Regions from separate parts of the Virgibacillus sp. CM-4 genome, predicted to be linked through region 2. Evidence: a T-box and tRNA genes for the amino acid it is inferred to sense, from the RefSeq annotation. Region 2 holds a T-box; the other holds one or more tRNA genes.
The links. A T-box is a leader RNA that pairs with one kind of tRNA and senses whether it is charged. The one in region 2 lies ahead of ileS (isoleucine--tRNA ligase), so its partner is inferred to be a tRNA-Ile.

Region 1 (16,729 bases), 500 kb from region 2:
GTTGAAACAAGCTCGATTATTATTATGGTTATTATTTATTTTATCGGATTATTACTTATTGTTATCGATGGCAAACTATTAAATGATGGTACTTTAGCTACGATAGGTTTAGCCAGCATGTTAACAGCTGTAGCACTACCTGCACCGAATTTAGCAGCTGGTTTGTATGCTGTCTTAGGTGTATTAGTTGGGACTGGTGCTTCCTTCTTATTCTTAAAAGTATTTAAACGTAGAGACATGTGGAATAAAATTACCCTAAAAGATCAATTAACAAAGGAAGCAGGATATAATTCATTAAATAGCACATATGAAGCATTAGTTAATCAAGAAGGTGTTACGTTAACAGATTTACGCCCTGTTGGGACAATTCGCATAGCCGAAAAAGATTATAGCGCGGTTTCGAATGGGCAGTGGCTTCCCAAAAACACAACAATTAGAGTCGTTCAAGTTGATGGAACAAAAATCCTTGTTGAACCAAAAAATAGCTAATGCTTTCATGTGTAAAGATAATCGAAGTGAATTCGATTATCTTTTTGTTTGTTCTTTATCCTATCTGGAATGATTAAAATCAGCTCGTACATAATAAGTGTGACTCGAATGTAAATTTAATGTTAAATATACTCGATAAACCTTTACAAAAAGTTTATGTATACTTAATATTGATATGGTGCGACATGATTCAACATGAATGAAGGGTAGGTATATATTTTGGAAATTGATGTGCAAACACTGATATTTGAATTTATAGGTGGACTAGGGATCTTTCTTCTAGGTATTAAATATATGGGTGAAGGTCTACAAAAGTCAGCCGGAGATCGTCTTAGAAATATCTTAGATCGATTTACGAGCAACCCATTTATGGGAGTACTTGCTGGGATTATTGTAACGATATTGATTCAAAGTAGTTCCGGGACAACTGTTTTAACCGTTGGACTTGTTAACGCAGGCTTTATGACGTTGAGACAAGCTATCGGTGTCATTATGGGTGCTAACATTGGAACAACGGTTACTGCATTTATTATAGGTATTGATATTGGGGAGTATGCTCTACCAATTATCGCAGTTGGGTGTTTCCTATTATTTTTCTTTAAAAATCAGAAAGTTAGTGCTGTTGGACAAGGTGTATTTGGCTTTGGTGCTTTATTTTTCGGACTTGAATTAATGAGTAGCGGAATGGAGCCATTACGTAGTTTAGAGGCTTTCCATGAACTTACGGTAAGCATGAGTGATAATCCTGTACTAGGTGTTGTTATCGGTACAGTATTTACAGTTATTGTTCAGAGCTCTAGTGCAACAATTGGAATCTTGCAAGGTTTGTTTGCGCAAGGTGCTATTGATCTACAAGCAGCTGTGCCTGTATTATTTGGTGATAATATTGGTACTACCATTACTGCTGTTTTAGCATCAATTGGTGCAACAGTTGCTGCAAAACGAGCAGCATATACGCACGTTATTTTTAACTTAATAGGTGCAACGATCGGGTTGCTATTACTAGGATTATTCTCACAATTTGTTGAATTTTTACAAGGACAGTTTAATTTAAATCCAGAAATGACGATCGCCTTTGCACACGGAAGCTTTAATATTACAAATACAATTATTCAATTTCCATTCATCGGTGCTTTTGCATGGTTAGTAACAAAAATAATCCCAGGCGAAGATACTGTAGTAGAATATAAACCACAACACTTAGATCCGATATTTATCCAGCAATCTTCGTCCCTAGCTTTAGATCAAGCTAAATCTGAAGTTATTCGCATGGGTGAGTATGCGTACAAGGGTCTTGAAGAAACAAATAAATATCTTAATACACAAACATCAAAACATTCGGAGATGGCATTACAGATAGAAGGTGCTTTAAATAGCCTTGATCGAAAAATTACGGATTATTTAGTAGAGCTTTCAGCTGAGTCACTTTCCGAACAAGATAGTGCCAAACATTCAGCATTATTAGATTCGGTTCGAGATATAGAACGAATTGGGGATCATTTTGAGAATATTGTAGAATTAATTGATTATAAAATGTCGAATAAGGTACATTTAACGGACAAAGCTCACGAAGATCTAAATGAAATGTTCGAGTTAACTATTTCAACCGTAAAACAAGCTGTAAAATCACTTCAGGATATGGATAGAGAAGAGGCGCTTGCGGTAATCCAGAAAGAAGATCAAATTGATAAAATGGAACGTAATTTCCGTAAGAAGCATATTATTCGTATGAATGAAGGCAAATGCACGGGATCAGCAGGTATCGTTTTTGTCGATATTATAAGTAATTTAGAACGAATCGGTGACCATGCTGTAAATATTGCTGAAGAAGTATTGGGTGAATAGATAAACAGGCAGAGGATCTTTTATGATCTTATGATCCGGATTTGCCTCCAGGCTGTCGAGACTAATGTCTCGACAGCCTTCTTATTTATGTATAACAAAATCACTGTTTATTTACTTTACGCTGAAGGTATCTTGTATTAAAGATGTCAGACAAATAAGGAAAGCCGATACATAGCTCCACCAGCCGGAACTTCTTATTTGTTGAGAGAAAAGAGGAATGGTATTATTTAGGAATAAATAAGTTAATGAAATATGGAGGTGATTTAAAATAAAAATTTTCTAAATTTAAATTTTGTATTGAAATCCTAAATAGAAGATGCTATAGTAAATATTGTCGTTTTAACAACGGCATTTACATAATATATCGAATGCATGAAATAAAAAAACATTGACAGAAGATGTAGAACATGGTAAATTATATCTTGTCGCTATAATTACTAGATAGTTGATATAACAATATTCCACAGTAGCTCAGTGGTAGAGCTATCGGCTGTTAACCGATCGGTCGTAGGTTCGAATCCTACCTGTGGAGCCATTGTGGCGGTGTAGCTCAGCTGGCGAGAGCGTACGGTTCATACCCGTGAGGTCGGGGGTTCGATCCCCTCCGCCGCCACCATTATTTATAAACTATCGTATGGCGGTCGTGGCGAAGTGGTTAACGCACCGGATTGTGGCTCCGGCATCCGTGGGTTCGATCCCCACCGGTCGCCCCATTTAAAAATGAATAATAGCAAAGGACCCTTAGCTCAGTTGGTCAGAGCTATCGGCTCATAACCGATCGGTCGCAGGTTCGAGTCCTGCAGGGTCCACCATTCATTCTTATCGGAGGTATACCCAAGTCTGGCTGAAGGGAGCGGTCTTGAAAACCGCCAGGGGTGTAACAGCCCGCGGGGGTTCGAATCCCTCTACCTCCTCCATACATAATTACTAGCAAAACAGTGATAATGAAGATTCAAAATTTAGTAAAGGCTCGGTAGCTCAGTCGGTAGAGCAAGGGACTGAAAATCCCTGTGTCGGCGGTTCGATTCCGTCCCGAGCCACCATTTTATAACAAGCAACTGGCTTGTTTTTTTATTTGTCGAATAGTTGGTAATAAATGCATATAATTTGCATCGATAGAGGAGCTTTGATACCCTTGCATTAAAAGGGTGAATATTCAATCCTTTTTAATAAAAAGATTTATTAGAGGAGGAAGGAAAAATGGCAAAATTTGAATTACCTGAACTACCATACGCTTACGATGCACTAGAACCTACAATTGACAAAGAAACCATGAACATTCACCATACAAAGCATCATAATACGTATGTAACGAAATTAAATGGTGCTTTGGAAGGACATGCAGACCTTCAAAATAAATCGTTAGAGGATCTAATAAGTAATTTAGATGCTGTACCAGAAAGTTCACGTACTGCAGTACGTAATAATGGTGGGGGACATGCAAACCACAGCCTTTTCTGGAAAATCTTATCTCCAAATGGTGGCGGTGAACCAACAGGAGAACTTGCTGAGAAAATTGATACTAAATTTGGCAGTTTTGATAAGTTTAAAGAGGAATTCGGAAATGCTGCAACAGGACGGTTCGGTTCTGGTTGGGCATGGCTAGTATTAAATAATGGCGACTTAGAAATTATGAGTACGCCAAATCAAGACTCTCCATTAATGGAAGGAAAAACGCCTATTTTAGGTCTTGATGTTTGGGAACATGCTTACTACCTAAAATATCAAAATAAACGTCCAGACTATGTTTCCGCTTTCTGGAATGTAGTTAATTGGGATCAGGTAGCAAAAAATTATAACGAAGCTAAATAATATATTTCAGTGAGATAAAGGCATGTGAAGGTTTTCTTCACATGCTTTTTTGTGTTTTGTTTGAGCTTCTTTGCATATCCTCCACTCATTTGCTCACACTAATAAGGAACGAAAAAGGAGTATGGATTATGCGAAAAAGTCTTTCATTGAACCAAGCAAAAATGGATATTAATAAAGATCTCATATTTTTACTTGTAATAGGTGGTTTATATTCATTAGGAATATTCTTATCAAATACATTTGTTAATGTTTATTTATGGAAGCAATCGGAAGATTTCACGACGATTGCTGTTTATAATTTAGCTATATATATATTTCAACCGCTAACGTTTATTCTCGCCGGCAAGTTAGCGAAGAGAGTGGATCGGGTTATTGTCTTACGTTTAGGGGTAATTTTTTTATCTCTCTTTTTTTTGAGCGTATTAATTATTGCAGATAAGGCATCTTATTTTAACTTTATGCTAGGGAGCTTATTGGGAATAGGATATGGTTTTTATTGGCTTGCGTTTAATGTGCTTACCTTTGAAATTACAGAACCAGATACAAGAGATTTCTTTAATGGGTTTTTAGGTGTGTTACAATCTTTCGGCGGTATGATAGGTCCATTGTTAGCTGGGACCATCATTGCAAAAATGGAAGCAAATATTGGTTATACTGTTATTTTCACTATCTCATTTATCATGTTTATTTGTGCAGTTATTTGTAGTTTCTTTTTAGCAAGTCGAAAAGCAGAGGGGAGCTTTTATTTCCGTAGCGTGTTAGCCGAACGTTCAAATAATAAAAACTGGAACCGAATACTAAATGCACATATATTTCAGGGTCTAAGGGAAGGAATATTTGCCTTTGTTATCTCCATTTGGGTGTTTTTAATTACAAATAGTGAGTTTTCACTGGGAATGTTCAATTTAGTGTTTTCTGGGATGTCTCTTATTTTTTATTTTATTGGAACCAAGGTTATAAAACCTACCATGCGAAAAAAATCTATTCTAATTGGAAGTTTAATTCTTTATTTTTCCATTGCTATCATTTTATTCGAGATTAGTTATATCCAACTGATCATTTACGCAGTTTGTATTGGACTAGCTTATCCAATCATTACGATTCCGTATGTATCTTTAACTTATGATGTAATTGGAAAGGCTTGGAAAGCGAGGGACCTACGAGTAGAATATATTGTTGTCCGTGAGTTATTTGTAAATCTGGGTAGAATTATCTCGATTACAACATTTCTGATTGTAACTAGTCTCTTTCCAGCTGAACAATCTATTCCATATTTATTAGCGATCTTTGGCGCTGGACATATCATTATTTATCTTATCGTTAAAAATATTTATTTAGGAAGTGAACCAAAAAAAGAAGTACCAATTAAAGAACAATTAGCTGACGAAAAAAATAGGTAAATGGGTGAAATAATCATAAAAAAAATGGTATAATTATTTTTGGATTACATGCTACAGCAAGATCAATTTCTCATGGGGGAGAGGTAATGAGTAATAAGAAAAGAAAGAAAAAGGCGCAACTTCCCTTTCGAATTAACATACTATTCTTTGTGATTTTTCTAATGTTTACTGTATTAATTTTACAACTTGGTGTTGTACAAATTTTAAATGGAGAAGCTTTTCAAGAAGAAATCGATCGAACAGTAAAGGATACTACCAAAATACCTGTACCACGTGGAAAAGTATATGACAGTAAACACAATGTCGTTGTCGATAATAAACCACAATATTCGATTACATATACTCCAGCTAAAGGGACGCAAGCAGAAGATCGCTTGGAAGTAGCTGAAAAACTAGCTGAGTTTATTTCCATGGATAGCGAAGATTATCTAAAAGGTATTACAGAAAGAAATAAAAAAGAATACTGGTATTTGAAGAACAAGGAAGAGGCGGATAGTCGACTATCTGAAGAAGAGGCTGCAGATTTAGACAACGCAGAGCAATACAACACCATCTTAGAACGAATTACGGAAGAAGAAATAGCTAATTTCTCTAAACAACAACTAGAAGTAATAGCAATAAAGAAAGAGCTAGACAAAGCTTACTCGTTAACGCCACAAATTGTTAAGAATGAGGATGTCACTGCTGAAGAGTATGCTCAGGTTTCGGAGCACTTAGGTGTTTTACCTGGCGTGAATGCAACTACTGACTGGAATCGCGATTACCCATTCGGTGAATCCATCAACAGCTTACTTGGTTCAATTACTACACAAGAGCAAGGAATACCTGCTGAAAAAGAACAATATTACTTAACTAGAGGATATAGTCGAAATGACCGTGTAGGGAAAAGTGGACTGGAAGAATATTATGAAGATGTATTGCGTGGTCGAAAAGAACAAATTCAATACACAACTACAAAGTCAGGTAAGGTTGTTGGGACGGAAACAGTAGTAGAGGGTAGTAGAGGCAAGGATCTCGTACTAACAATTGATATGGAATTCCAGCAAGAAGTGGATAAAATTGTAAGGGAAGAGTTGCAAGCAGCGTATAAACAACACCCTTACGAAAACAAATATTTAACGGATGCACTTGCTGTTGTTCTCGATCCTAATACAGGTGAGCTGCTAGCGGTAAGTGGACAAACAAGGGATGGAAACGAATATTCCAATACGGCTTATAAAGCATTATACGATAGCCACCGTCCTGGATCTGTCGTTAAAGGAGCTACAGTGTTAGCTGGATTAGAATCAGGCGTTATTTCACCAGGACAAACCTTTAATGATTCACCCATTAAGATAAAAGGTACACCACCAAAAAGATCGCATACGAGTGCGATTGGCACGGTGGATGATCAAGCTGCATTAAAACGTTCATCGAACGTATATATGTTTTATATTGCCTTAAAAATGGGTGGAGAGAATCGCTATCCTTTCCCTAATAATGGTAAAGCTTCATTTAATACTGCGGCGTGGCAAGAAATGCGTAATTATTTCCAACAATTTGGCTTAGGGGTTAAAACAGGAATTGATTTTCCTTATGAGGCAATCGGTTATGAAGGTGAATCTATGAATCGTGCCGGGCTTTTAATGGACTTTGCAATTGGCCAGTATGATACGTATACGACCATGCAATTAGCTCAGTACGTTTCGACAATTGCAAATGACGGATACAGAGTCCGTCCTCATTTCTTAAAAGAGATTCGTAACCCAGGAAAATCAGACGAACAATTAGGTAACGTCTATCGAAGTGAAAACACAGAAGTATTAAATCGTGTACAAATGGATCAATCTTATCTCGAACGCGTTCAAGAAGGTTTTCGCCAAGTTTTCCAAGAACAGGGCGGAACTGGATTTAGATATTACGCTAGTAAGGACTATAACCCAGCTGGTAAAACCGGAACAGCTGAGAATGCAATATATGAAAATGGCAAAGAAGTTGCGGAAACAGAGAACTTGTCATTAATTGGGTATGCACCTTATGAAGAACCGGAGATTGCATTCGCGGTTATTGCGCCAAATACTGGTTTGGGTAATACGTACAAAATTAACCATCAGATTAGTTCAAGAATTATGGATGCATATTTCGATATAAAAGAAGAACGTGATGAAGAAAAAGAAAAACAAAACGATTAAAAAATAGAGAAGCCGTTGAGTATACCTCAACGGCTTTTTATGATGAATTGGTTGGTATCGTTCATGCTATGTTTCCACCTATGTTTCCACGAACAGACTTTTCTGTTTTTTGAAGCGATTCTCCGAAAAAGCTTGTATAATGTTTGAATAAAATTTACAAAAACTTAACATGCGGCCAATCATTAATTTATAGTACTCTGTTATTCTAATATTAAAAGTAAAGGATTGGAGGGGGACATATGCAAACAAGAGAACAGTTTCACCAAGAATTGCAGGGAATTAATCAAGCAATTATAGATCTTGCTAATCAAGCAGAACATGCGTTAAATCAATCAGTAGAAGCATTATACAACCAAGATATCAAGTTAGCTGAGCAAATAATTGAAGACGATAAATGGGTTGATAAAAAAGAATTAGAGATTAACGATCAAACAATCCTTTTAATTGCGAAACAACAGCCTGTGGCTACAGATTTAAGACGTTTAATTATTGCCTTAAAGATTGCAACAGATTTAGAAAGAATGGCCGATAATGCAAAAAATATTGCTAGGTCAACCATACATCTCGGAGTAAATGAGATAAGAATTATTCCAGATAGGATTAATGTCATGCGTGAATCAATTGTAAAGATGCTTCATACTGCTATAGAGGCTTTTACAAAAGAGGATATTATGCTTGCAGGTCAATTAGCAGAAATGGATGATTTAGTGGATCGACAAAATAAGCTAATGATTAGCGAATTATTAGGGGAAACTGCCACAAATTCTGATATGATTCAATACATTATGCAAGTTTCATTCTGTGCAAGGTATTTAGAAAGATTTGCTGATCATATAACCAATATTGGGGAAAATATTTTATATTTAGTTAAAGGTCAAAATTTTAATCTAAATTAAAAAAGCTAAAAAGCAGTATATACTGCTTTTTAGCTTTTTATCTAGTAATGGCTTCGGCGATTTCATACAAACTCATGTCACTGTTTACCTCGAACTCCCCTAATTGTACCCGTAAACTATAATCGTTCTCTTCCATGTAATCATTAAATTCACTTGAATCATCGATGATTTCATTTTCTTCTAGTGAAGAGCTTATATCAGAGGAAGCCATTCCTTCTTCAATATGTAATGTATAAGTCTTGGGCTTGTCTTCTTCTGCTTGATCCTTCTCTTTATCATTAGCACTGTCCTCGTCTTCTTTCTCTTGATCAGTGGAACTGTTGTCAGATTCAGCGTTCTTATTGTTTTCTTTAGATTCTTCCGACTGGGCTGATGATTCATTAACGGATGCAGCGATGTATTCGGAATTAGACAAGACATGGTATCCTTTTTCTTCGATAATGGAAACCAATTCATCATTAGTTAAATTGTCAACGGTATTTACAGAACCGCTAAAGAAAAAGTATGTCCCAAGCATGATCACACCAGCTGTAAGAAGGCCGATTCCAAACATACGTATAGGTTGTTTCATTTGATTTTCTCCCTCTATCCAACTATTTATTTTCTACTCGCTCGTCAGTAAAATCTTCTGTAAGCAATTCTTCTTCCAAGATCTTTATCTTTTTTTTCATTTGATATGTATCTTGCATTGTTGTAATTGAAAACTGTTCTAGCTGACTTTCAACCTCTTCAATTCGGTCATTCATGAAAAAGGATATAGCAAGTAAAACAATTCCCATGACAATAATGGAAATAATTGCATATATCATGTGACTACCTCCTTCGTATTCAATAATAGTTATAACATAAAACAAGGTATAAAAGCCATGGTCAAAGATAAAATTTTGGCGAAATTAATCGAATAGTCCCAAGTTATTTTTGATTTTCTTATCACCGATAGTATATTTGGGATAATTCCGTAAAGAATATGTTTTGTATAGCGACTTAGTGGAGGTGTTTTAAATGGGCGAATATAGCCACTTTCGCGTTGGACAAAAGGCGCCAAATAATGGTGTCTATATCGAAATTGGTGAGACAGGTAGTAGTGTGAATGAGCCGAAAATGGTAAAACTAAAAGCTGGTGAAAAATTTCCTCAAACTTCGAATCACAATCGTGTCTGGACCTATGATAAAAATTAACGGATACACATAAAGTGGATCATACGAAAATTACCCCCCTGACTTGTAGAGCAGGGGGGTAATTTATGATTGGATTTATTCTGTTTTATTTAATAGTTCTAATAATTGATCGGATGCCTTTTGATAAGCACCATCCATAATATTACTTTTAATGCTTTCAATTAAGTCTACTGCACCAGGTTCGGTTGCTGTTAAGATCTTTACATCACCATTAAAAAGTGTATTCATTTTTTGTTTGGCTTGTTCAAGGTTGTCACCTGAATTACCGCTTGTGTTGTTTTCAACGTCTTTCGTTTCACCCTTGGAAGACAAACCATCCGTTCCACTTAAGACATCCTTTTGCATATTGTCATATTGATGGCTTGTAGTAGCTTCTTCATCTCTAGCCAATACGACGGAATCGTCAACAACGAATACTTTTACTCCAGTAATTCCTTCGCTTTCTAATATAGATTCAAAAAAGGAAGAAACGCCACCCTCGTGAATCCCTGAACTTCCGATGGAACTGTAAAGATTCTGTCCCATTCCACTGTAGGTTGTCCCTTTTTTATTTGTTGTTCTCGTTTTATCGCTTGTTTCACTAGGGATAATATTTGGATCGTTTACATTATCATTGTTTGCATGGTCTGAAACATTAGCCATATTCATATCATTCGTGTTATCAGTATCACCGATGGCACCATCATTATTATCTGTACATGCAGTTAATAATGCTGCAGTTATTAAAAAGAGAAACAACATCATTCTGTTACATTTTCTTTTCATAGACCTATCCTCCATATATAAGATTTATGAATATTATGTCCCGATTTTTTTTATGTATGAGTGGTTATTTTTGGTGACATAATAAGATTACTAATTAAGGAGGTGAGTCTTTTGGCTGAAGATAACCATAATGAAGAAGAAAAATTGGACAAAGATAGTCTTTCAAGAAGAAAGTTTTTAAGAAATTCTGGTTTTGCAGTCGGTGGTTTAGCAGTTGGTGGAGTTTTAGGTAGCGTTATCCCGTGGGGGAACGAGGAAAAAGAACAACAACAAGCTGCTAATGAAACGAAAAACTTCAATCAAGCGTTAATGAACTTTAATCAAGTGGAATTTCAAGTAGTTGAAGCTGCCACTGAACGGATATTTCCAGAAGATGACCTTGGGCCAGGGGCTAAATCATTAGGAGTTGCCTTTTATATTGATCATCAATTAGCTGGGTCCTATGGTTTTAATGCAAGAGACTATATGAACCCACCATTCTTTCATGGTGAGAAGACACAAGGGTATCAGGGAAGATTAAAGCGCCGGGAAATCTTTCGAATCGGTATTCGTGAAATGCAGAATTATAGTCATGAAAAATTCGAAAAAGGATTCACGGATCTAACTGCTGAAGAACAAGATACGGTACTAACAGATTTTGCAGAGGATAATGTAAATTTAACAACAATCTCAGCAAGTGGATTTTTTAATCTGCTCAGAAGTATGACATTAGAAGGAGTTTATAGCGATCCGCTGTATGGGGGTAATCGAAATATGGAAGGCTGGAAAATGAGGGATTATCCAGGTGACCAAATGAATTATACAAAGGTTATTGAAAGTGAAGAATTCCAACAAATTGAACCTAGAAGTCTTCGCGATCATATGTAGGAATTAATGAAATGAGAGGTGATAAGAATGGTCAAGAAATTACCAAAAACAGATGTAGTAATCGTTGGTGTTGGTTGGGGTGGCGGTATTATAGCTTCTGAACTAACCAAACAAGGATTAAATGTCGTTGGTCTTGAAAAAGGACAAGAACGGGAGACGGAAGATTACTATATGGCGCATGATGAATTACGCTATGCCATTCGTTATGAATTAATGTCCGATTTATCGAAAGAAACATTAACATTTCGAGGAAATGAAAAAATGCGTGCGCTGCCGATGCGTCAATACGGTTCTTTTCTCTTAGGAGATGGTGTAGGGGGGGCTGGTGTTCATTGGAATGGACAGACATTCCGGTTTTTACCGTATGATTTTGAAATTCGTACTCGCACCATCGAACGTTATGGAAAGGATAAGATCCCTGCAGATATGACGATTCAAGATTGGGGAATCACTTATGATGAAATTGAACCATATTATGATAAATTTGAAAAAATGGCTGGTATCTCAGGAGAAGAAAATCCGTTAGGGGGAAAACGTTCAAATAAGTATCCAACGAAACCGATGTTGCATTCACCACAAATGAAAATGTTTAAACAAGCTACGGAAAGTTTAAATTATCACCCTTATACAATTCCGTCTGCCAACTTATCCGAGAATTATACAAATCCAGATGGAATAAGTAGAGCGGCTTGCCAATATTGCGCTTTTTGTGAACGGTTTGGATGCGAATACGGCGCAAAAGCAGATCCTGTAGTTACCGTTATTCCGATTGCTAAAAACACCGGTAAATTCGACTTAAGAACGCATTCTTGGGTACGAAGAGTTTTACATAAGGATGGTAAAGCGACTGGTGTTCTCTATACGGATGTTACAACAGGAGAAGAAATTGAACAACCAGCTGATATGGTGGTACTTACAAGCTATGTATTTAATAACGTAAAACTCTTATTAAACTCGGAAATTGGTCGTCCATATAATCCATCAACCGGAAGAGGAGTTATTGGTAAAAATTATGCATATCAAATAATTAAAGGTTCTGCAACTGGATTCTTCGAGGATAAAAAGTTTAATAACTTTGCGGGTGCTGGTTCTTTAGGTATGGTAATTGATGACTTCAATGGCGATAATTTTGATCATTCGGATGTTAATTTTTTACATGGTGGATATTTATCGCTAACTCAAACTGGAAAGCGACCGATCCAAAGTAATCCTATTCCTGCTGATTCTCCAACCTGGGGAAAAGAATTCAAACAGAATTCAATGAAATATATTAATAAAACGCTATCAATAGGAGCAATGGGAGCTAGTCTGCCTTTTAAACAACACTATTTGGATCTTGACCCAATGTATAAAGATGCATTTGGAGATCCGTTGATTCGAATGACTTATGACTTCAAAGATCAAGATAGAGAACTCGCGAAATTTACTGCGACGAAAGCAAAAGAAATTCTTAAAGAAATGGGTGCAGACCGAATTGACGCAATGGAAGAATTAGGACCTTATGAAATTAATACCTATCAAACAACTCATAATACCGGTGGAGTGATTATGGGGGGCGATCCAGAAACATCTGCAGTAAATAATTACTCACAGATGTGGGATATGGATAATTTGTTTGTTGTTGGTGCTTCTTCTTTCCCACATAATAGCGGTTATAATCCAACTGATACAGTTGGTGCTTTAGCTTACCGTGCAGCTGAAGGAATTGTCAAGTACAGCAAAAACGGTGGGCAACTTGCCTGATGGTAGAATAGGTTGATCCAGAGAAAGAAGGTGGAAAAATGCTCTCAAATATTGGAATACCAGGTTTGATTATCATTCTAATTATTACGTTAATCATATTTGGTCCAAAGAAATTACCCGAAATTGGATCGGCAATTGGTAAGACGTTAGCTGAATTCAAGAAGTCCACCAAAGAAATAATGAGTGATGAAGAGTCTACCGAGTCAAAAAATAGCTAAACCAAAAGCAGGTTGTCTGAATAGACAGCCTGCTTTTGGTTTATTTTGAATAAAAGTTGTTGTCTTACTTGATAGTTTAACAAACATCTGATATTATAATTAAGTCTGAAATGAATTAATCGCAGGTTATGGAGCAATATAGGTAAAGTTTGGAGGGAAAAACATGCGCGTAAATATTACTTTAGCTTGTACAGAAACAGGAGATCGTAATTATATTACTACGAAAAATAAACGTACAAATCCTGAACGTATTGAGCTTATGAAATACAGTCCACGTCTTAAAAAACACACACTACATCGTGAAACGAAATAATGAGTTGTAAAAAAGCCTTTATCTTTTTAGATAAGGGTTTTATTTTACGTTCTATCATGATTAACTTTTAACTATGATCTCATTACCTATGCTATGTTTCTTATAAGGGAAAGGTGGGGAACAGATGAATAAAGATCAATTGCGTGCACAAATGATAAAGAATCTAAAAACCATTGGTTTAGACGAGCGTCACGATATCGAAGCAAAGCTACATACCAATCTTTTCCAAACCGAACTTTGGAAAAATTCGAATTCAATTGGAATAACCATTTCTCAAGCATTTGAATGGGATACACGTCGAATTATTGAAACCGCTTGGGAACAAAAGAAGCGAGTATGTGTACCAAAATGTTTTCCGCAACAAAATGCCCTTAAGTTTTTTCAACTCTATGCATATGATCAACTAGAAGTGGCATATGCTCATTTACTAGAGCCCAAACTAGCAGAAACGGAAGAAGTAAACCTTCATACTATAGAATTATTAATAGTTCCTGGAATTATCTTTAATCGTGCTGGTTATCGAATAGGGTTTGGTGGTGGTTATTATGATAGACTCTTAAGTGCGTATTTTAATAAAACCATATCTATTTTACATAGTAGGCAGTTAGTAGATGTTATACCTGTAGAGCCATTTGATCTTCCAGTTGAAACACTGATTACAGAAAGTGAAATCGTTACAAACCGTCATGAATAAAATTGAAAAGGAAGCTCATAACTAATAACACCATGAAAAAAAGAGGTGTTACAATGCGTATTCTATTTTTATTGTCAGGCATGATCGCTGCTGTAAGCTTATTGTATAAATGGCGTTTTCGAATAATGAATACATTATTAGCAATAGGGTTTTTAAGAAAATTAGCAGTGAATCTTTCGATGAATATACCATCCATTCGTACAAATATGATACCTGGAATGTTTCAAAAGAAGAATCTTTCCTGAGAAAACGGAGACTTAAGTGAAAAAGAAGTTGTGCATATACAGCTTCTTTTATCATAATCAGAGAAAAGTCTAAGGGGATTTGGTATGATGAAAGTCTAAGGGGAGATTTTAAATGTATATCAATGAACAATATACAATGTACAAACTTGCATACCACTTCATCACCAAGCTGGAGTATGATGTATTATATGTAAGTGAACAAGAACACGAGATATGGTTGGAACAACATGAAGGGAGTAAATCGACAGTAATTCGATTTACAACAAAAGGATTTGATTGGAAAAATCATTTAAAAAAAGATATAGCGCTTGTGTTTCAAAAAGTAAAGGCAATGAAAAAATTGCTACAAGCAAAAACAATTAACATACATAATATTTACATATCGGAGCATACACCAGTAGATGATTGGGAAATATTAAAGAAACCGATGCAACTTAATGAAAAAAAACCAACGATGATGAACGTATATTATTTATCGAAAAGAAATTCTGAAAGCAGTTATGATGATGAAATGGACAGAATCACAAAGGCTATCGAAATGGACCTTCCGGCGATTGAGTTAGAAGATACATCCCTCGATGAGCAAGAAAAAGAAGAACAATTATCTTATTACAAAACATATGTTAAACAACGTGTTGTTAATTTTAAGGAACAAGCTCAAGCTGTTTTTTCTTTTGGAAAGCCACGATTTACCTATATACTATTAGTTATATGTATAAGCTTGTTTCTCTGGATGGAAGTAAGCGGTGGCAGTGATAACACGAATACTTTAATAGAGTTCGGAGCGAAATACAATCCAGCAATGATTGAAGATGGCCAATGGTGGAGAATTATTAGTTCGATGTTTCTCCATATTGGGTTTCTGCATTTAGCAATGAATATGATTGCTGTTTATTATTTAGGTGCGTTAGTCGAGCGCATCTTCGGATCGTGGCGTTTCTTAGTTATTTACTTTTTAGCAGGTATTGGTGGTGGAATAGCTAGCTTTGCATTTTCACCGAGTATAGCTGCAGGAGCTTCGGGAGCATTATTTGGGTTATTCGGAGCTTTATTATTTTTTGGACTACATAATCGAAGAATCTTTTTTCAGACGATGGGTACAAATGTGTTAATTTTAATTGGGATAAATGTCGTCTTTGGGTTGGTTGTTCCACAAATAGATAATGGAGCACATTTAGGTGGATTAGTAGCAGGGTTCATTGCTTCAGCAATTGTTCATCTCCCAAAACATAGAGAGCGCTTCAAGCAGCTTGCTGCATGTATAGTATATATTATACTGATCTTTAGCATAATCCAATATGGTTTTAGTAATAACTTAAATGATCAAGTATATCATGTGATGCAAATGGAACGATTAATTGGTCAAGAAGATTACCACACAGTTGTTTCACAAGGTGACCAGGCTTTAAATAGTGAAGGTGATCTAGATGCTGCTATTTTGTTTCATCGGTCCTATGCATATATTCAATTAAATCAGCCTCAAGAGGCAATTGAAGATTTAGAAAAAAGTATTGAATTGGATACGAGTTTACCGCAAGCTTTTCATAATTTAGCTATCTTGTATGATAGCAGGGGTGAAAGAAATAAGGCAGAAGCTATCATAAAGAAAGGATACCAAAAGCACCCTGACGATCCAGATATCAAAAGCCTCTACGAACAAATTATAGGAAATGCACCAAATTAAATGAAATGCCCATTAGCATAATAAGCTAGTGGGCATTTCGCATTTTATTAATTACTGATCTGTAAAGGAGTAGTTTTGGATTAATTTGTTCTTCTTTCCGTTCAGTTCATATAAAACAAGCAAGTGTTTTTGGTCTTTATCAAATAATACGATTGGAATGTAACTGTTTAATTCCTCGTTTTCAGTATTAACTACCGGAATAACGTAATTTTTATATAGTCCCTCCCATAATTGTCCCATAATCTTCTCTGTTTGTTCCATTGTCAAAGAGGGTAAGGGTTCTTCTTGATATTTTGCTAAGTCGGTAAGTGGTACGGTTAGATAATGATTGGAATCGATTTGAAAGTGGTGGAAGAGCTTGTTCCATTGATAAATTAATTGTTGTTTGGTCGTACGTTCTAATAAGTC
Region 2 (16,729 bases):
AGTCCCATTAATTTCGTATATAACCCATGATTTCCAAAAAACGATAATTACAAGACCAGATAGAACCCAACGAATATCAAACCAATAATGATGGGTAAAAAAATTCAAATAAATCGCAGCTGCCAGCGGTACAACTATCAAAAACGATGGCCATCTAACCAGTTCAACCTCTAGCCTCCTCCATGCCTGACAAAGATAACTTGCTACACTTGCGTACATAAATCCACTGTACAAAGGCACCCCCAAAATCTTGGCATACCCCTCCTCTGGATAAGACCAGGAACCCATATGCACCTTAAAAAGTTCAAGCGCAAGTCCAATAACGTGAAACAATGTAATCACCTTTAGTTCATCCTTGGTTTCTAGCCCGGAATACACCATCCACCACTGCATTAGTAAACAGATCAGGAGTAACCAGTCATACCTTGGGAGAAAAGGAAGTGGAATGACTTGCGTCAAAGCTAAAGAGGCAAAGATAACGACAGGAAATAAACAAGACATGGCCTGTTGCCACCCAAAACGAATAAGTTGCTGTAGAGCTATAACGATTTTTCCCTTTCTTTTCATGTTAAGTGTCCCAATTTTATTAATCATGACTATCTTCATCTCTTCGGTATTCTAAAATATCTCCAGGCTGACATTCTAATGCCTTACAAATTGCGTCTAAAGTTGATATTCGAACCGCTTTTGCCTTTCCATTTTTCAAAATAGAAAGATTAGCCATTGTAATACCAACCCGTTCAGATAGTTCTGTTACACTCATTTTTCGTTTCGCCAACATCACATCAATATTAATTATAATCGCCATGTTATTCACCTCAGACCGTTAAATCATTTTCTGATTTTATTTCTATGGCATTCTTTAACAACTTCTGAAGAACAGCAGCAAAGACCGCAATAACAATGGAAGCAAAAATGATCACCAAGCCGAGCAAAACAATACCTGGAGCGTCATCTATCTCTGCCATTAGATATAAAATTGGGATAATTAATACATACAAGGCACTGATTGTAGTTGCACAGTGCTTTATATTCTTCAAGGCCATCACCGATAATTCCGAAAATGCTTTGTTCTTATCAATGTAAGTTAAAAGTTTTAATGTCTGATACAGAGCAAAGAAAAAAGGAATTGCCGTAGCATACAAAACAATAAGCAAAGGATATTGTAGATAAGCCAACTCAGGGAGCCATGAATTATATATTTGGGCTAATCTAGGTAATCCAACTATACACAAACCAAGAATCGGAATTCCAAGAATAAATACAACTACCCTTAAGAAGAGTGTTTCTCGTTTCATAAAAGCACCTCGCTTAGTTATCGTCAATTCAATTTTACCAATATATTTATCGTTTTACAATAAATAATTATCTAAATTCATTATTATTTTATTGCTTTACTTATATTTATTGCATTCAATAAATCGAAAAGCATTGTTCATAACTAAAACTGTTCGATGCCATTTATTACTTGCGTATGTATCAACGAAACATAAAAAGCCCCCTGTAAAACAATAATTCAGGGGGCTTTTTGTATCGCAATTCATGATCCTAGATCAGAAGATTTATTGTTGATAATGCTCTTTTACAACTGTTGCACAACGCGTACATAAGGTAGGATGTGCTTCATCCTCCCCAACGGTATTAGAAGATACCCAGCAACGTTCACAGGTTTCACCAGGATGCTTTTCAACAGCTACATCAACATATTCATAAGCTTTCGTATTAGATGCATTTTCACTAATATCTGCTTGTGAAACAATGAGATACTGATGAAGCTGATCCATCGATGATAAGATGGTTTTCGTTTGTTCATCTTTTGGAACAATGGTTAATTTTGCTTCAAGAGATTTTCCAATTACCTTTTCATTTCTAGCTTCTTCCAACGCTTTTAAGATATCGTCACGAACTTGCATGAAATGATCCCAGTTTTCAGCTGTATCATTAAACGTTGACATTTCTTCAGGGTTCGGAATATCCGTTAATTGAACACTTTCAGCTTCTGCACCTGGAATATATTCCCATATTTCTTCAGTTGTATGAGGAATAATCGGTGTTAATAATTTTACAAGCGCAGTAACGATTTCAAAGTATCCTGTTTGAATACTACGTCTACGCTGGTTATTCGCAGCCTCAATATATAAAATATCTTTTGCAAAGTCTAAATAGAATGAACTAAGATCAACCGCACAGAAATTATGAATTTGGTGAAAGATAGGTGAGAACTCATAATTATCATAGTTGTTACGAACCTCTGTTACTAATTTCTTCAGGCGATGAAGCATATATTTATCTACTTCTTCTAATTCTTCATTTGGAACACGATCCTGCTTCGGATCAAAATCTGCCAAGTTTGCTAGCATAAACCTGATTGTGTTACGAATTTTTCGATAAGCTTCTGAAATTTGCTTTAATATATCATCCGAAATCCGAACATCTGCTTGATAGTCTACAGAAGAGACCCATAAACGTAAAATATCAGCACCAAGTTGCTTTTGAACCTTTGCAGGATGAATAACGTTCCCTAATGATTTACTCATTTTTCGACCATTACCGTCCAGGGTAAACCCATGACTTATAACCGTTTTATAAGGTGATTTTCCTGTTACAGCTACTGATGTAGACAGAGAAGAATTAAACCATCCACGATATTGGTCACTACCTTCTAGATACACATCCGCTGGTCGATAGTGATCCTCCCTACCTAACAATACTGCTTCATGTGAAGAGCCAGAATCAAACCATACATCCATAATATCTGTTTCTTTTGTGAAGTTGCCGTTTGGACTATGCTCGGAAGTATATCCTTTTGGCAACAGATCCTTTGCTTCCCATTCAAACCAAATATTAGATCCATGTTCCTTAAACAAGTTGGACACATGCGTAATCGTTTCATCTGTAATAATTGGTGTTTTATCCTCTGCATAAAATACTGGGATTGGTACTCCCCACGTACGCTGACGAGAAATACACCAATCTTCTCGATCTCTTACCATATTATATAGCCGTGTCTCTCCCCATTGCGGGTACCAATTAATTGCTTTAATTTCATCCAAAATGGTTTGTCTAAAATCCTTTATAGAGGCAAACCATTGCGATGTTGCTCGGAATATGGTTGGTTTCTTGGTACGCCAATCATGTGGATAAGAGTGTGTAATAAATGCAAGCTTTAGTAATGCACCTGCTTCTTCTAGTTTTTCTGATACATTTTTATTTGCGGTATCATAGAATAGACCTTCAAAACCTGGTGCCTCGTCGGTAAATACACCTTTTTCATCCACTGGACATAATGCATCAATCCCATAGCGCTTCGATACATAAAAGTCATCTTCCCCATGCCCTGGTGCTGTGTGTACACAACCTGTACCTGCATCTGTAGTTACATGGTCTCCTAACATAACAAGAGATTCTCGATCGTAAAATGGATGTTTTGCCACAATTTTCTCTGCTTCTGCACCTTTAAATGTTTTAACTACTTCAGGATTTTGCCATTCGAGCGTTTCTGCTACCGTTTCTATGAGTGCTTGAGCAATAACATACTTTTCGCTTCCAACTGCAACTACTGCATAATCCAAATCAGGATGAACACTTATACCTAAATTTGCAGGGATCGTCCATGGCGTTGTTGTCCAAATAATGAATTTTTCTCCATTTTCTAGTAATCCTTTTCCTTCGGTTACTTCAAAGGAAACATAAATAGAAGGGGACCGTTTATCATGGTACTCGATTTCTGCTTCAGCAAGTGCTGATTCAGAAGAAGGAGACCAATATACCGGTTTTAAGCCTTTATAAATATATCCTTTCTTAGCCATTTCCCCGAAAACCTTAATTTGGGCAGCTTCATAATCTTTGGTAAGCGTAATATATGGGTTATCCCAATCTGCGCGGACACCTAATTTTTTGAATTGTTCTCGTTGATTATCTACTTGACTTAATGCATACTCCGCACATAACTTACGAAATTCAGCAATACTCAATTCCTTACGTTTAATTTTTTTATTCTTCGTTAATGCCGTTTCAATTGGCAGTCCATGTGTATCCCATCCTGGAACATATGGAGCATAATAACCACTCATTGATTTATAACGGGTAATAAAGTCTTTTAAAATTTTATTCAATGCATGACCAATGTGCAAATCTCCATTTGCATATGGTGGTCCATCGTGAAGAATAAATAGCGGACGGCCTTTTGTTCGATTTAAACTTTTTTCATAAATATTATTTTCTTCCCATGCAGCCTGTCGTATCGGTTCTTTATTCGGCAGATTCCCTCGCATAGGGAAGCCTGTTTTTGGCATAAGTAATGTATCTTTATACTCCATATTAATTCCTCCTTTGAATTAAACAAAAAAAGCCCTCTTCATCCCCAAAAGGGACGAGAAGGCTCGCGGTACCACCCTTATAAATTTGACATACCTGTCAAATCCACTTAGCATTCGTAACGTGAATAACCGTTCATTACTACTACTTTCATAATGAAAGCTCAAGAGTGATATTCTAAAAGCGTATCTGTACCAGGCTTTCACCATACCCTAGCTCGCTTAACAGTTTAACACTTCTATACTGGCTCTATCTTTGCTTTTAAACAATTTTGTTTTAGTAAAGCTATCTGTTTATGAATTATATGTAAAATATCAACAACCGTCAAGGCTTATGACTCATTTTCAACTAAATCTAAGTCCTCACCAAGCTCAGTATCAAATAGCTGGTCCCAATCGTCCGTATCGATCATGTCTAATTGGGCTTCAACAAGCATTTTTAATCGTGTACGGAATACTTTTGCTTGCTTTTTTAATTCCTCTACATCCATCGATATCCGACGCGATTTGGTTAATGCCTCATTAATAATACGGTCTGCATTTTTTTCTGCTTCTTTAATGATTAATTTCGATTCTTTTGAGGCACTTCCTTTTAATTCCTCAGCAGTCTCTTGAGCAATTAATATGGATTTATTCAATGTTTCCTCAATATTAGTAAAATGACCAAGCTTTTCATTTAAATGATCGACTTGTTCTTGTAGGTCTTTTTTCTCGCGAATGACCATTTCATAATCCTTAATTACTTGATCCAAAAATTCATTTACTTCATCTTCATCATATCCACGAAAGCTTCTTGTGAATTCTTTATTGTGAATATCTAATGGTGTTAATGGCACGATAGCCACCTCCTATTTTAATTTAGATCAAAGAACGAATCATCACATCCTACCATGTCTATTCGACAAATATCTGCTAAGTCCTGCAATTTATTTTAAGATTGCAGTTGTAAGTTTTAGCTTGTCCTTTTTTGTTTTTCCTCTCACTTCTACGACCTTACTTCTTCCTTTTCCTCTTAATGAAATTAAATCCCCTTCTTGCAATTGGAATTTCCCATCTTCTACAACTTTAAAATTCACTTTTACATACATTTTTTTTATATATTCCGCAGCTTCTTTTCTAGAAATACGATAAATTTCTTTAACGATAGTATCCAATCGCAAAGAAGAAACCGTACTTTCCGTTTCTTCCCAATTTAGCTGCTTAACCTGTAGGAAGTCTAAAGGTTTTTCCTCTAATTGTAACGTTGCTTTTTTTATTGCATTTAGATTTGCCATCACATAAGCTGCAATTTCTTCAGCTACAACAATTTGGATAATACCATCTTCTACTAAAATATCACCAAGCTTTTTTCGTTTTATTCCTAAAGATAGAAAAGCTCCCATTGCATCGCGATGGGTCAGACTAACAAATTTACTTTGAAACTTGGTCTGTAACATCGTCAATTGAAAATCTTTTTCTGCAATCTGTTCATAAAAGGGAGCAATAATTGCACGTTTTCTTTCGGTATGTGGATTTCCACCGAAAAACATGACCTGAATATCTGATTCCTTTGTCCCCATCAGCATGTCCACAATCTGCTGTTCACGTGGATCAAGAAAGTCGGTTAGTTTAAGCTGAAAAGATTTCGATACTTGCTCTCGCCAAGAAAAAACCTGGTCTATGAAAGCTTCTTCATCTTTTCTAAAATGCTGATATATATCCATCCTATGTACCCTCTAGAAAACAAACATTTGGAAAAATTGACCTAACCCCATTCTAGCTAAATACAATACAAATATCGCTACAATTGGAGATAAATCAATCATACCAAGTGGTGGAATAAACTTACGGAATTGCTCTAAATATGGTTCACATATTTTGCCTAACATTTCTCCAAATGAGGACTCACGTGCTCCAGGGAACCAAGACATAAAAATATAAACAATTAACGCGTAACTATAAATCACAAACGCTAAATCTAATATACGGTATAATTCAAACATCTGCTGCTACCATCCTTTTTCATATTCATCTTCTGAGAATGCATCTGTAATGGTACCAGAAACATTCACATTATCCGGAGTACAAAGAAACGTTTGTGCTCCAAGTTTCTGGATATCTCCATTTACAGCATATACGGTACCACTAAGAAAATCCACGATTCGTTTTGCTTGATTACTGTCAAGGCGTTGTAAATTAATGACTACCGCTCGGCGATTAACAATGTTATCTGCAATTTCTTGAGCTTCATTATACGTTCTTGGTTCGCACAGTACGACTTTAGATGTAGGATTTTGCATACTGGTCAAGTTGACGACATTTCTATGCTTCTCTTTTGATGAAGACTGCTGTTGCTCGTTATCAAATTCATCTACATCAACATATTCATATTCATACTCATCATCCATCGTAAAATAATTCTTAATCTTATTTTTAATACTCATTTCGTTCACCTCACCCTACTAAATTTGTTCCAATTCGAACATGAGTGGCACCTTCTTCAATTGCCAACTGATAGTCATTACTCATTCCCATCGATAAATACATACAAGGTGCGTGAGCATGCTGTTTATCCTGAATGTGTAATTGTAACTTTTTTAGTTGTTTGAATATCGAACGCAAGCGATCTTCATCTTTAATATGAGGTGCCATTGTCATCAAACCAATGACGCGTACGTGAGGATATTTTTCGATTTCCTTAATAAAATTAGCTACTTCGTCTGGTGCAAGTCCATGCTTTGATGATTCACCACTTACATTCACTTGTACAAAACAGTCGATTTTGCGTTCTGCTCGTTTATTGATTTCTTTTGCTAAGGAAATACGATCTAAGGAATGCAATACATCAATTTGCTGAATAACATCTTTTACTTTTCTAGATTGTAATGTCCCAATAAAATGCCAAATGGCTTTATCTTGAAAAGAATCGTATTTTTGCTGAAAACCTTCTAGACGATTTTCACCAAGATTCGTAACCCCAGCCTCAATTGCTTCTCTTGTTCGCTCTATTGTAACATATTTTGTCACACCAATTATTGTAATATCTTCTGGATTTCGGCTAGTATTCAGACATGCCTGTCTAATTTTCTGCTGGATTTGTTCTAGATTTGTTGCTACATCCATTGTTCCCAATTCTCCTCCCTCGTATAATCATGAAGAAAAGCCAATAAATCCTAACATTCGACCTGTTCTTCCATGATCTCTTCGATGTGAAAAAAATAAGTCTTCATCACGAAATGTGCAGTAATTGGTTACATCTATATTATTACGTAAAACACCAGCTTGTAAAAGGATATCTATATTTAACTGTTTTAAATCAAGCAAATATCGACCTCCTTCTCTAGAAGAAACAGCATTCTCTCTCCACTCTAGCGGAATATGATTAATGACGTGTTGATCTACTTCATAATAATTCTTCGTTATACATGGTCCAATTGCCACCATTAAATTACTGGATATCACACCTTGCTGTTTTAACGCGCTTACCATTTCAACTCCAATTTGATTGACTGTCCCTTTCCAACCAGCATGAGCAATACCAACAAAGGACGTTTTTGGATCATAAAAGAACAAAGGAACGCAATCAGCAAAGAAAGCTGTGCATAGTATATCTGTCTTATTTGTAATTAACCCATCTACTCCTTGAATTGCGGTCGATAGTTCAGAGGCTCCTTTTCCTTTATCCGTGTCTTCAATAACTTTAATATTTGTTTGGTGTACCTGTTCCCCGCAAACCCACTTATCTAGTGGAAAGCCTAAATGTTCACCTACACGTTCTCGATTGGTCAGGACATGATACGGATCATCATTGACATGTAACCCTCCATTTAAAGATTGATAAGGGGCGGAGCTGACACCACCGTTTCTTGTGGTAAAACCAGCAACTAATTTGGGATGTAATTGCTGCCATTTTTCGATATGTAAACATGTCTCATGTTGTCTAATAAAGGCATCTTTCAACGTTATTCCTCCCTGAAGTTACTTATTGATCTATTTTACCACAGATTTAGGTATTTTTATTTTCTTTCTTGTACGATTGGCTCATTATATAATTTCGGTTTCTCTACATCCTTTACGAGGATAACATCTGAACCAATTCGAACAATTTGATTCCAATGGATAACGAACTCCTCTGACTTACCAAATAAACCACTTTTCTTATCCTTAGGAATAATTACGATAGCAAGGATTCTACCATTATTCGTATCAATCTCTAAATCGCTAATATGACCTAGCCTTCTGCCACTATCGATAATAATAACCTCTTTAATTTGTAACTCGGATAATTTTATCATGTTATTCACCTCACCTTACTTTATATATATGCGCTTGAAAGTCAATCTTTCATGGAACACAAAAAAACAATAGGAAAGAGTGAATTTTCTTCCCTATTGTCTCGTACTTATAAAATAAGTGTTATTCGAACATTTGCTTATTCATTTGTTTAATTGCGGCTTTTTCTAAACGAGATACTTGCGCTTGGGAGATACCAATTTCATCGGCAACTTCCATTTGTGTCTTCCCTTGAAAAAACCGTTTATTTAATATATCTTTTTCACGTTCGTTTAATTGATACATCCCTTCTTTTAATGATAGTTTATCAAGCCATGTTGAATCTTTATCCTTATCATCACTTATCTGATCCATTACATAAATAGGGTCGCCGCCATCATTATAAATGGGTTCAAATAAAGATACTGGATCTTGAATAGCATCCAATGCAAATACAATATCTGAATGAGGGATTCCCATTTCTTCAGATATTTCCATTGGTGTTGGTTCTTTTGATGTTTTGCTTATAAGTTTTTCTCTAACTTGTAAAGCTTTATAAGCAATGTCTCGTAGAGATCTAGAGACTCGAATTGGATTATTATCTCTCAGGTACCTTCTGATTTCCCCAATAATCATTGGAACAGCATAAGTGGAAAATCTCACATTATGGGATAAATCAAAATTATCTATGGATTTCATTAGTCCGATACAACCTACTTGAAACAGGTCATCGACATATTCTCCGCGATTATTAAAGCGCTGAATTACACTTAAAACAAGTCTTAGGTTACCATTGACCAGTTCTTCCCGCGCAGATGAATCTCCATCCTCCTGCTGCAATTTTTTAAATAATTCCCGCATTTCTTCATTCTTTAGTACAGGTAGCTTCGATGTATCAACACCACATATTTCAACTTTATGTCTTGTCATCTACGTTCAACCCTCCCAGTTGGTGATGCTGTTCATGGACAGTATCTCCGACTGGAAAGATTTTTATGCAGAATCCTTTTTCTTAAAGAAGCAATAATAATCGATTTAACTTAGAGCCACAAGGCTAGACCATTTTATTAAATTCTTTTTTTAGTCGCCGAATTATTTTCTTCTCTAACCGTGAAATATATGATTGAGAAATACCTAACATATCAGCAACATCTTTCTGTGTCTTCTCTTCTTCGCCAATAAGCCCGAACCGCAATTCCATAATCTGTTTTTCGCGTGCATTTAACTGCGAAAGCGCATTTTTTAATAAACTTTTATCTACACTTGATTCTAAATCTCTGGTAATAATATCTTCATCTGTTCCCAGCACATCGGATAAAAGCAATTCATTGCCATCCCAATCAATATTTAATGGTTCATCAAAAGAAACCTCGGATTTTAATTTATTATTTCGTCTTAAGTACATTAATATCTCATTTTCAATACAGCGTGAGGCATAAGTTGCTAATTTTATTTTTTTCTCGGGATTAAATGTATTTACAGCCTTTATAAGCCCAATTGTTCCAATACTTATTAAGTCCTCAATATTAATACCTGTATTCTCAAATTTACGAGCAATATAAACAACCAATCGTAAGTTACGTTCAATTAATATAGCTCGTGCTGATTTATCACCTTTTGGTAGTAACGCAAGAAGTTCTTGTTCCTCTTCTTTTGATAAGGGTGGTGGAAGAGCTTCACTTCCTCCAATGTAATAGATTTCTTCTGATTTGATACCTAATTTAATTAATACCTTATACCACCACAGACGTAACCGTAATTTTATTAATTTCAATACTATCTCCCCTTTATGCAGAATGGATTGTGGCTAGGTTTATAATTTGTGGATGCAATAAACAATGATAACTTCTGTCTTTCGTTAGTTCCGCAAATTGTATTCCAATTAATACTTTCGATGTCTCAATTCTTTGTTCGCCATAATAGACAATTAATTTGTCAGGACGTAAGGTAAGTAAAAACATGCTGCTACCTTGAACTCCTTGATAGGGTACCAGTTGTATAGAGCTCTCCCATTTCGTTGGTAGATTTTCTATTTGCAATGATTCGTTACATTTTTTTAATTGTTCCCACTCGTCTTCTGAAAACCATTGTTTTAAAAAGGGCTCATCACAAAGAATAACTGGTTTCTTCGTTATCGGATCGGTCAATTGATTTCCACTATCTATATAACCAGTAGTAGAAAAACTGTTGCCATTTAATACGATGGAAACTGGGTATAATTGGTCATAGCGTATTTTTTCCACAGCATGCTTGTCCATACGGGATTTTGTAAAAAGCCAAACAATTGGAAATCCAATAAATACAAACATCCAACTAACTGGATCGCCAAACCCACTATGAAAGGTTAAAAAACCATTATTGTCAATATTAAATGGTTGTTGGAATAAAAAATGAATACCGATTAATCCACCTCCAATAGCAAAGGTGACGAAATAGAATATGAATACAAGCTTGCTCCAACGGTAAAAATTTTTAAATCCGAATGCCGTATAAATAATTAAACAGGAAAATAACAATTTTCCTATTACAGTTGTCAAAAACGAGTCAGGAAAATAAATAGAAATCGGCACAAGTAAAGAGGCTACAAATCCTCCACTAATTAGCCGACGCTTTCGTGTACTATCTCTTGCTAAAGCCTGAGTTAGCATGATAAGCATTAAATCAATTAAAAAATTTAATGCCCAAACAGCATCCAGATAAATAGTCACACCTTTCCTTCCTTTCACGTATTCTGTCATTTGAAAGATTAGATATTTTATTCAATTTATAGTGTCTAAAGTATAACGGAGCAAATAAGCAAAGTCTGTCATTTCCTGTACGAACTACTTGACTAATTTTACCGAGTTATTAGAAAGATTGTCGGGTAAAATTGAAATAAAAAAAGAAGCCAGCAAGTGGCTTCTAGAAACCGAAAAGGTAAAGGTAGTCGTTTTAAAAACTATGGCAAAACATCAATTTCAGTAGGTAGTTTCCAAGATTATTGTCCCTAAAACTTCATAATTGCTTTCATTAATCACCACAATGGTGCCATCACTAAGCCTTACATAAACTAAATTTCTTGGCTCAACAATGATTAATCTCTTGGGACATTCCCTAAACCGTGGTGACTCTTCATCTGTAAATCCATTGACGAACAAGTACTATTTAGAAAGTAGCAAACATCATTTAGGTTTGGCCCCTGGAACTGGATCTGGCGCAACCGAATTGGTGGGTACGGACGAAGAGTGTACTAATACCTACTACTTAAACTATGTTGAAAATTGCAATTGGGAAAGGCGCTTGCCTGATTACCATGAAACAATTAGAAAAAATTTTCCATAAAAAAGCAAATGTCCATATAGACACTTGCTTTTAAATCCATCATCGAATTAACGATTCCGATTTCGGTTTCGATTTCGAAGGAAAGTCGGAATATCCAACCCATCTTCTTCTTGACGTGGACGGTTCTGTTGTTGAGGCACTTCTGTTTCACGCTCTCTATTATCTCGTGTTGGTAAATCATCATTCATACGAGTTGCAGCATGCTGCTTATGATTAATTACAGGACGTTGCTGTTTGGCTTGTTGCTCCATTTGTTTATTCGTTTCATCAAAACCTGTAGCTATCACAGTAACCACGATCTCATCTTTTAGATTCTCATTAATAACCGAACCAAAGATGACATTTACCTCATTATCAGCAGCTGATGTTACCAAATCAGCTGCTTCTTGAACTTCATAGAGACTTAGATTAGTACCACCAGTAATATTCATTAAAATACCATGTGCACCATCGATTGATGTCTCTAGTAATGGTGAGGAAATTGCCTTTTTAGCAGCTTCCGTTGCTCTTGTTTCACCAGTAGCAACCCCAATCCCCATAAGAGCTGAACCTTTATCAAACATGATTGTTTTTACATCGGCAAAGTCCACATTAATTAAACCTGGCTTAGCAATTAGATCAGAAATCCCTTGAACACCCTGGCGTAGAACATTATCCGCTTCACGGAAGGCTTCTAACATCGGAGTGTTTTTATCTACAATTTCTAATAGCCGATCGTTTGGAATGACAATCAATGTATCTACTGCACCTTTTAATGATTCGATTCCAGAGATAGCTTGTGTAGAACGTCTCCTTCCTTCAAATGAAAAAGGACGTGTAACGACACCAACCGTTAAAGCACCAAGATCTTTAGCAATTTGTGCAATAACTGGTGCAGCACCCGTTCCTGTGCCTCCACCCATTCCGGCAGTAACAAAGATCATATCTGCTCCTTGTAGCACTTCTTCTAATTGCTCTTTACTTTCTTCCGCAGCTTTTTTCCCGACTTCCGGGTTCGCACCCGCACCAAGACCACGTGTTAATTTACCGCCAATTTGTATTTTTAATTCTGCTTTTGATAGATTCAACGCTTGAGCATCTGTGTTAACAGCAATAAATTCAACGCCTTCAACACCATGTTCAATCATACGGTTAACGGCATTATTCCCGCCACCGCCAACTCCGATTACTTTTATTGTAGCTAATTCTTCCATGTTTGTATCAAAATCCAACATATCTCGTTCCTCCTAATATGCAAAATTACAAGCGTTCTAGATAGCTAATCATTTAAATCTACTATAAACCTTCATATCTAAAACTAGTTTACGTAGAATAAGTAATTAATCAAAAAAGTACTTAAACAAATTAGCAATCCCAGATTCCTTTTTCTTATTCTCTTTCGGTTCATTAGATTTCTGTTGCTTTTTCACTCGTTTTGGTTGTTGATTTTCTTGATGATCTTGTCTTATAACTGTAGGAAATAACTCTTTTCCTTGTATTTTCGCATTACGATAGGCAAATTGCAAGATTCCTACACCAGCAGTGAATTGTGGTTCTCTTACCCCAATGTAATCAGGTATAGCAATACGTACATTGGAATGGAATAAATCCTCTGCCAATTCTAGTACTCCTGGCATTGCCATTGTACCACCAGTTAGCACATACCCGCCTGGCAGTCCCTGATATCCCATTTTCCTGATTTCACGCTCTGCATATGCATAAATTTCTTCCATTCGTGCTTCAATCATGTCTGCAATTTCTAGTTGGTTATACGTTTGTTTCGAATTGCTTCCAATAATTGACACATCAAAAACTTCATCCTCTAATGCATAATCATAAAAAGCATGTCCATGATTTAATTTAACATCTTCGGCTTCTTCAGTTGATGTTCTGAGTCCAATTGAAAGGTCTTTTGTTATATTGTCGCCACCAAGCTGAATGACACTTGTAGAGACTAACTGATCATTCTCAAATACAGAGACCGTTGAACAGCCGCCTCCAACATCGATCAGTGCAACTCCCATATTCCTTTCATCTTTGGATAATGCAATTGTACCGGCAGCAAGCGGTTGTAAGCAAATGTCAGCTATTTGTAGGTTTGCTCGTTCTACACATTTTAAAATGTTATGTAAGATTGTCTTGGAACAAGTAATTATCGTACCTTCCATTTCTAATCGTACACCGATCATCCCTCTAGGATCATTGATTTCATCTAACCCGTCTACGATGAACTGTTTAGGTATCACATCAATAATTTCTCGCTCCGGAGGAATAGACATAACTTGTGCTCCATCAATAACTCGATTTATATCTTCATCATCGATCTCGCGGTTTTCACTTTGAACCGCTACTATTCCATGGCAAGGTTGTAGTTGTATATGACTACCATTAATTCCCACTACAACACGATCAATTTGCATACCGACCATTCTTTCGGCTTGTTCAACCGCATTTCTAATCGATTGGACCGTCTGATCAATATCAATAATAGCACCTTTTTTCATGCCGTTTGATTTTGCAGAACCGACTCCAATAATATTTAGTGAATCATTTAACACTTCACCTATAATTACTTTGATTTTTGATGTACCTATATCAAGACTTACTAATATTTCATTGTTGTTCAAGTAAGGCACCCCCTATTTCAGAAGTTGCTTCATGCAAACTTCTCTCTATCCATTTCTGTAATTATCCTGATATGATAATAGTATAGACTTTCCCTAAAAATAAAATATATATAGGTTATTCCACATAAAACAAAGGATTCCCTTTATTTTTCGGTATTTTTTTAAAAAAATGAAGCAAATTTCTCAATTCGTAGAGAATCATCCTATTAATCAGGAAGTCGATAAGCATGCCACTTCTATTAAACTATTTCGTAAACAAAGCGGAACTTATGACTTTCGTCGGTAATTTAATTACCTATTCTTGATTTTCCTCTGTTTCTCCATTAACTTCCGCTTCTGATTCTTCTGAACTAGTACCCTTATCAAATGATTCAAAGTAGGCACCTACGCCAATATGGATAATTCCTCTACTTTCTTCATCTAGTTGAGCAACGATAGAAGGATACACTTCCATTCTTTCAGCAAAGTTACGTATCGTTGCATCTACCATAAAACCATCGTTCATGTATAATACGACTTTATTTTTATTATCATCTGTTGGTGCCCAATGAATCTCTGAAATTAATTTAAGAAGGCTTTTTGGTAACTTCTCAAGCTCACTTGTCATCCTATGTAAATAACTTTCCTCTTCAAAATTGGTAATTAATGGAGCGTCCCCATAGAACGTTCCTGTTTCCATACTTTGAAGCATTGTTCCATTTCCCAAAATTGGATAATAACTCGTATCTTTTTGTATATATCCAACACGATGATACTCTTCCACTTCTATAGATACTGTCCAGGGTAAATGGCGATTGATGTCAACGGAAGCAACGATAGGATTATTACTTAAGGCTTTTTCATTTGCAGATTTATCCATCGTCCAAATATTCATACCTTCCGTTATTTCACTTTGTTCTCGCACTTGTTCATCTGTCAGGAAAATATTTCCTTTTATTTCAATCGTTCGCACCTGACTTAATGGAGATTGCAGATAAACAATGATGGAAATTAAAAAGAAAAAAATTGAAAGATAAAATATTAATCGTCGATTTGCTTTTTTCTTCCTTGCCTGTTTCAACTTCGGAATACGATCTTCTATCGAAACAATCTTTTTTTTAGCCATCTCCATTTCTTCCTTTGTACTAAATTAACAATAAGAAATGGCACAAAAAATGCCATTTCTTCACTGTTATAAAGAGTATATCACATTATCCCTTACTTGATGTAGTAGAGTTAAGGTAAAAACAAGATTTTAATCTCACTGAAATCTTACTCTACCAGAAAACGGCTTTTATTCGCTTGTATTTGCTTATAATTTGGTATACTTACTAATATTTAACAATATCCCAACAGAGCACAGGATTAGTGTTAAAGAGGAGCCGCCATAACTCAAAAACGGCAACGTAATACCTGTAACAGGAATTAAGCCGATTACAACACTGATATTAATCATTGCTTGAATCGCAAGCATAGAGACAATACCTAATGCTAAAAATCTGGAAAAATTATCAGGTGCTTCAAGTGAAACCTTGATACCACGCCATAAAAGGAGTAAAAAAAGCAACAATACAATAGTACCTCCAATGAAGCCTAGTTCCTCTCCTAATATAGCAAAAATAAAATCAGTTTGTGGTTCAGGTAAATAGAAATACTTCTGTAAACTATTCCCGAATCCTAGACCCATTAAACCACCCGGTCCAATCGCATATAAAGACTGTATAATTTGGAATCCATCCCCTAATGGATCTTCCCAAGGATTCAAAAAAGCCGTTATCCGACTAATCCGATAAGGAGCAGAAGCAATTAGACCAATAAAACCGATTAACCCTAATGCTGCTAGTCCAAAAAAATGAGATAAACGAGCACCAGCAGTAAATACCATAATCATACAAGTGAGTACGAGTACCATACCAGTACCTAAATCCGGCTGTAGCATGATTAGGCCAAATGCAGTAAATATTAATAAAATAGAGGGAATGAAACCTTTTTTGAACGAAGTGATATATTTTTGGTTAGCTGCTAGATAAGTAGCCAGAAAAATAATCAATCCTAATTTCATAAACTCAGATGGTTGAATACTAAAGGCTCCAATCCCTATCCAGCTTTGTGCACCGCCACGAACCATTCCTATACCAGGAATAAGTACTAAGAATAACAAAACAAAACATGCCAGTAGAATTAGCTTTGCGTATTTTTTCCATGTGGTATAAGGTACTTGCATCGTAAAGAGCATTGCTATTATTCCTGCACCAG

Region 1: it encodes a tRNA-Ile, which carries the amino acid that the T-box ahead of ileS (isoleucine--tRNA ligase) is inferred to sense. The anticodon was not compared.

The regions. Positions count from the first base shown of each region.
Region 1 covers NZ_AUQA01000006.1:304,782-321,510, forward strand. Annotated here, with positions in the region: gene M948_RS34720 (NfeD family protein) at 1-489, shown strand, start outside; gene M948_RS34725 (Na/Pi cotransporter family protein) at 709-2,334, shown strand; tRNA gene M948_RS34730 (tRNA-Asn) at 2,795-2,869, shown strand; tRNA gene M948_RS34735 (tRNA-Met) at 2,874-2,950, shown strand; tRNA gene M948_RS34740 (tRNA-His) at 2,972-3,047, shown strand; tRNA gene M948_RS34745 (tRNA-Ile) at 3,070-3,146, shown strand; tRNA gene M948_RS34750 (tRNA-Ser) at 3,159-3,251, shown strand; tRNA gene M948_RS34755 (tRNA-Phe) at 3,302-3,377, shown strand; gene M948_RS34760 (superoxide dismutase) at 3,535-4,146, shown strand; gene M948_RS34765 (MFS transporter) at 4,275-5,546, shown strand; gene M948_RS34770 (peptidoglycan D,D-transpeptidase FtsI family protein) at 5,633-7,717, shown strand; gene phoU (phosphate signaling complex protein PhoU) at 7,957-8,613, shown strand; gene M948_RS34780 (hypothetical protein) at 8,651-9,184, opposite strand; gene M948_RS34785 (hypothetical protein) at 9,207-9,422, opposite strand; gene M948_RS42850 (YjzC family protein) at 9,616-9,792, shown strand; gene M948_RS34790 (hypothetical protein) at 9,868-10,557, opposite strand; gene M948_RS34795 (gluconate 2-dehydrogenase subunit 3 family protein) at 10,669-11,424, shown strand; gene M948_RS34800 (GMC family oxidoreductase) at 11,452-13,167, shown strand; gene tatA (twin-arginine translocase TatA/TatE family subunit) at 13,206-13,385, shown strand; gene rpmG (50S ribosomal protein L33) at 13,549-13,698, shown strand; gene M948_RS34815 (5-formyltetrahydrofolate cyclo-ligase) at 13,823-14,392, shown strand; gene M948_RS34820 (hypothetical protein) at 14,446-14,637, shown strand; gene M948_RS34825 (rhomboid family protein) at 14,750-16,321, shown strand; gene M948_RS34830 (hypothetical protein) at 16,373-16,729, opposite strand, start outside.
Region 2 covers NZ_AUQA01000006.1:807,591-824,319, forward strand. Annotated here, with positions in the region: gene M948_RS37380 (DUF817 domain-containing protein) at 1-567, opposite strand, end outside; gene M948_RS37385 (helix-turn-helix domain-containing protein) at 587-808, opposite strand; gene M948_RS37390 (DUF2975 domain-containing protein) at 819-1,298, opposite strand; gene ileS (isoleucine--tRNA ligase) at 1,563-4,319, opposite strand; T-box leader at 4,366-4,582, opposite strand; gene M948_RS37400 (DivIVA domain-containing protein) at 4,649-5,152, opposite strand; gene M948_RS37405 (YlmH family RNA-binding protein) at 5,243-6,019, opposite strand; gene M948_RS37410 (YggT family protein) at 6,032-6,298, opposite strand; gene M948_RS37415 (cell division protein SepF) at 6,305-6,739, opposite strand; gene M948_RS37420 (YggS family pyridoxal phosphate-dependent enzyme) at 6,750-7,418, opposite strand; gene pgeF (peptidoglycan editing factor PgeF) at 7,446-8,255, opposite strand; gene M948_RS37430 (YlmC/YmxH family sporulation protein) at 8,312-8,590, opposite strand; gene sigG (RNA polymerase sporulation sigma factor SigG) at 8,712-9,497, opposite strand; gene sigE (RNA polymerase sporulation sigma factor SigE) at 9,622-10,341, opposite strand; gene spoIIGA (sigma-E processing peptidase SpoIIGA) at 10,355-11,275, opposite strand; gene ftsZ (cell division protein FtsZ) at 11,936-13,102, opposite strand; gene ftsA (cell division protein FtsA) at 13,208-14,494, opposite strand; gene M948_RS37460 (cell division protein FtsQ/DivIB) at 14,790-15,599, opposite strand; gene spoVE (stage V sporulation protein E) at 15,786-16,729, opposite strand, start outside.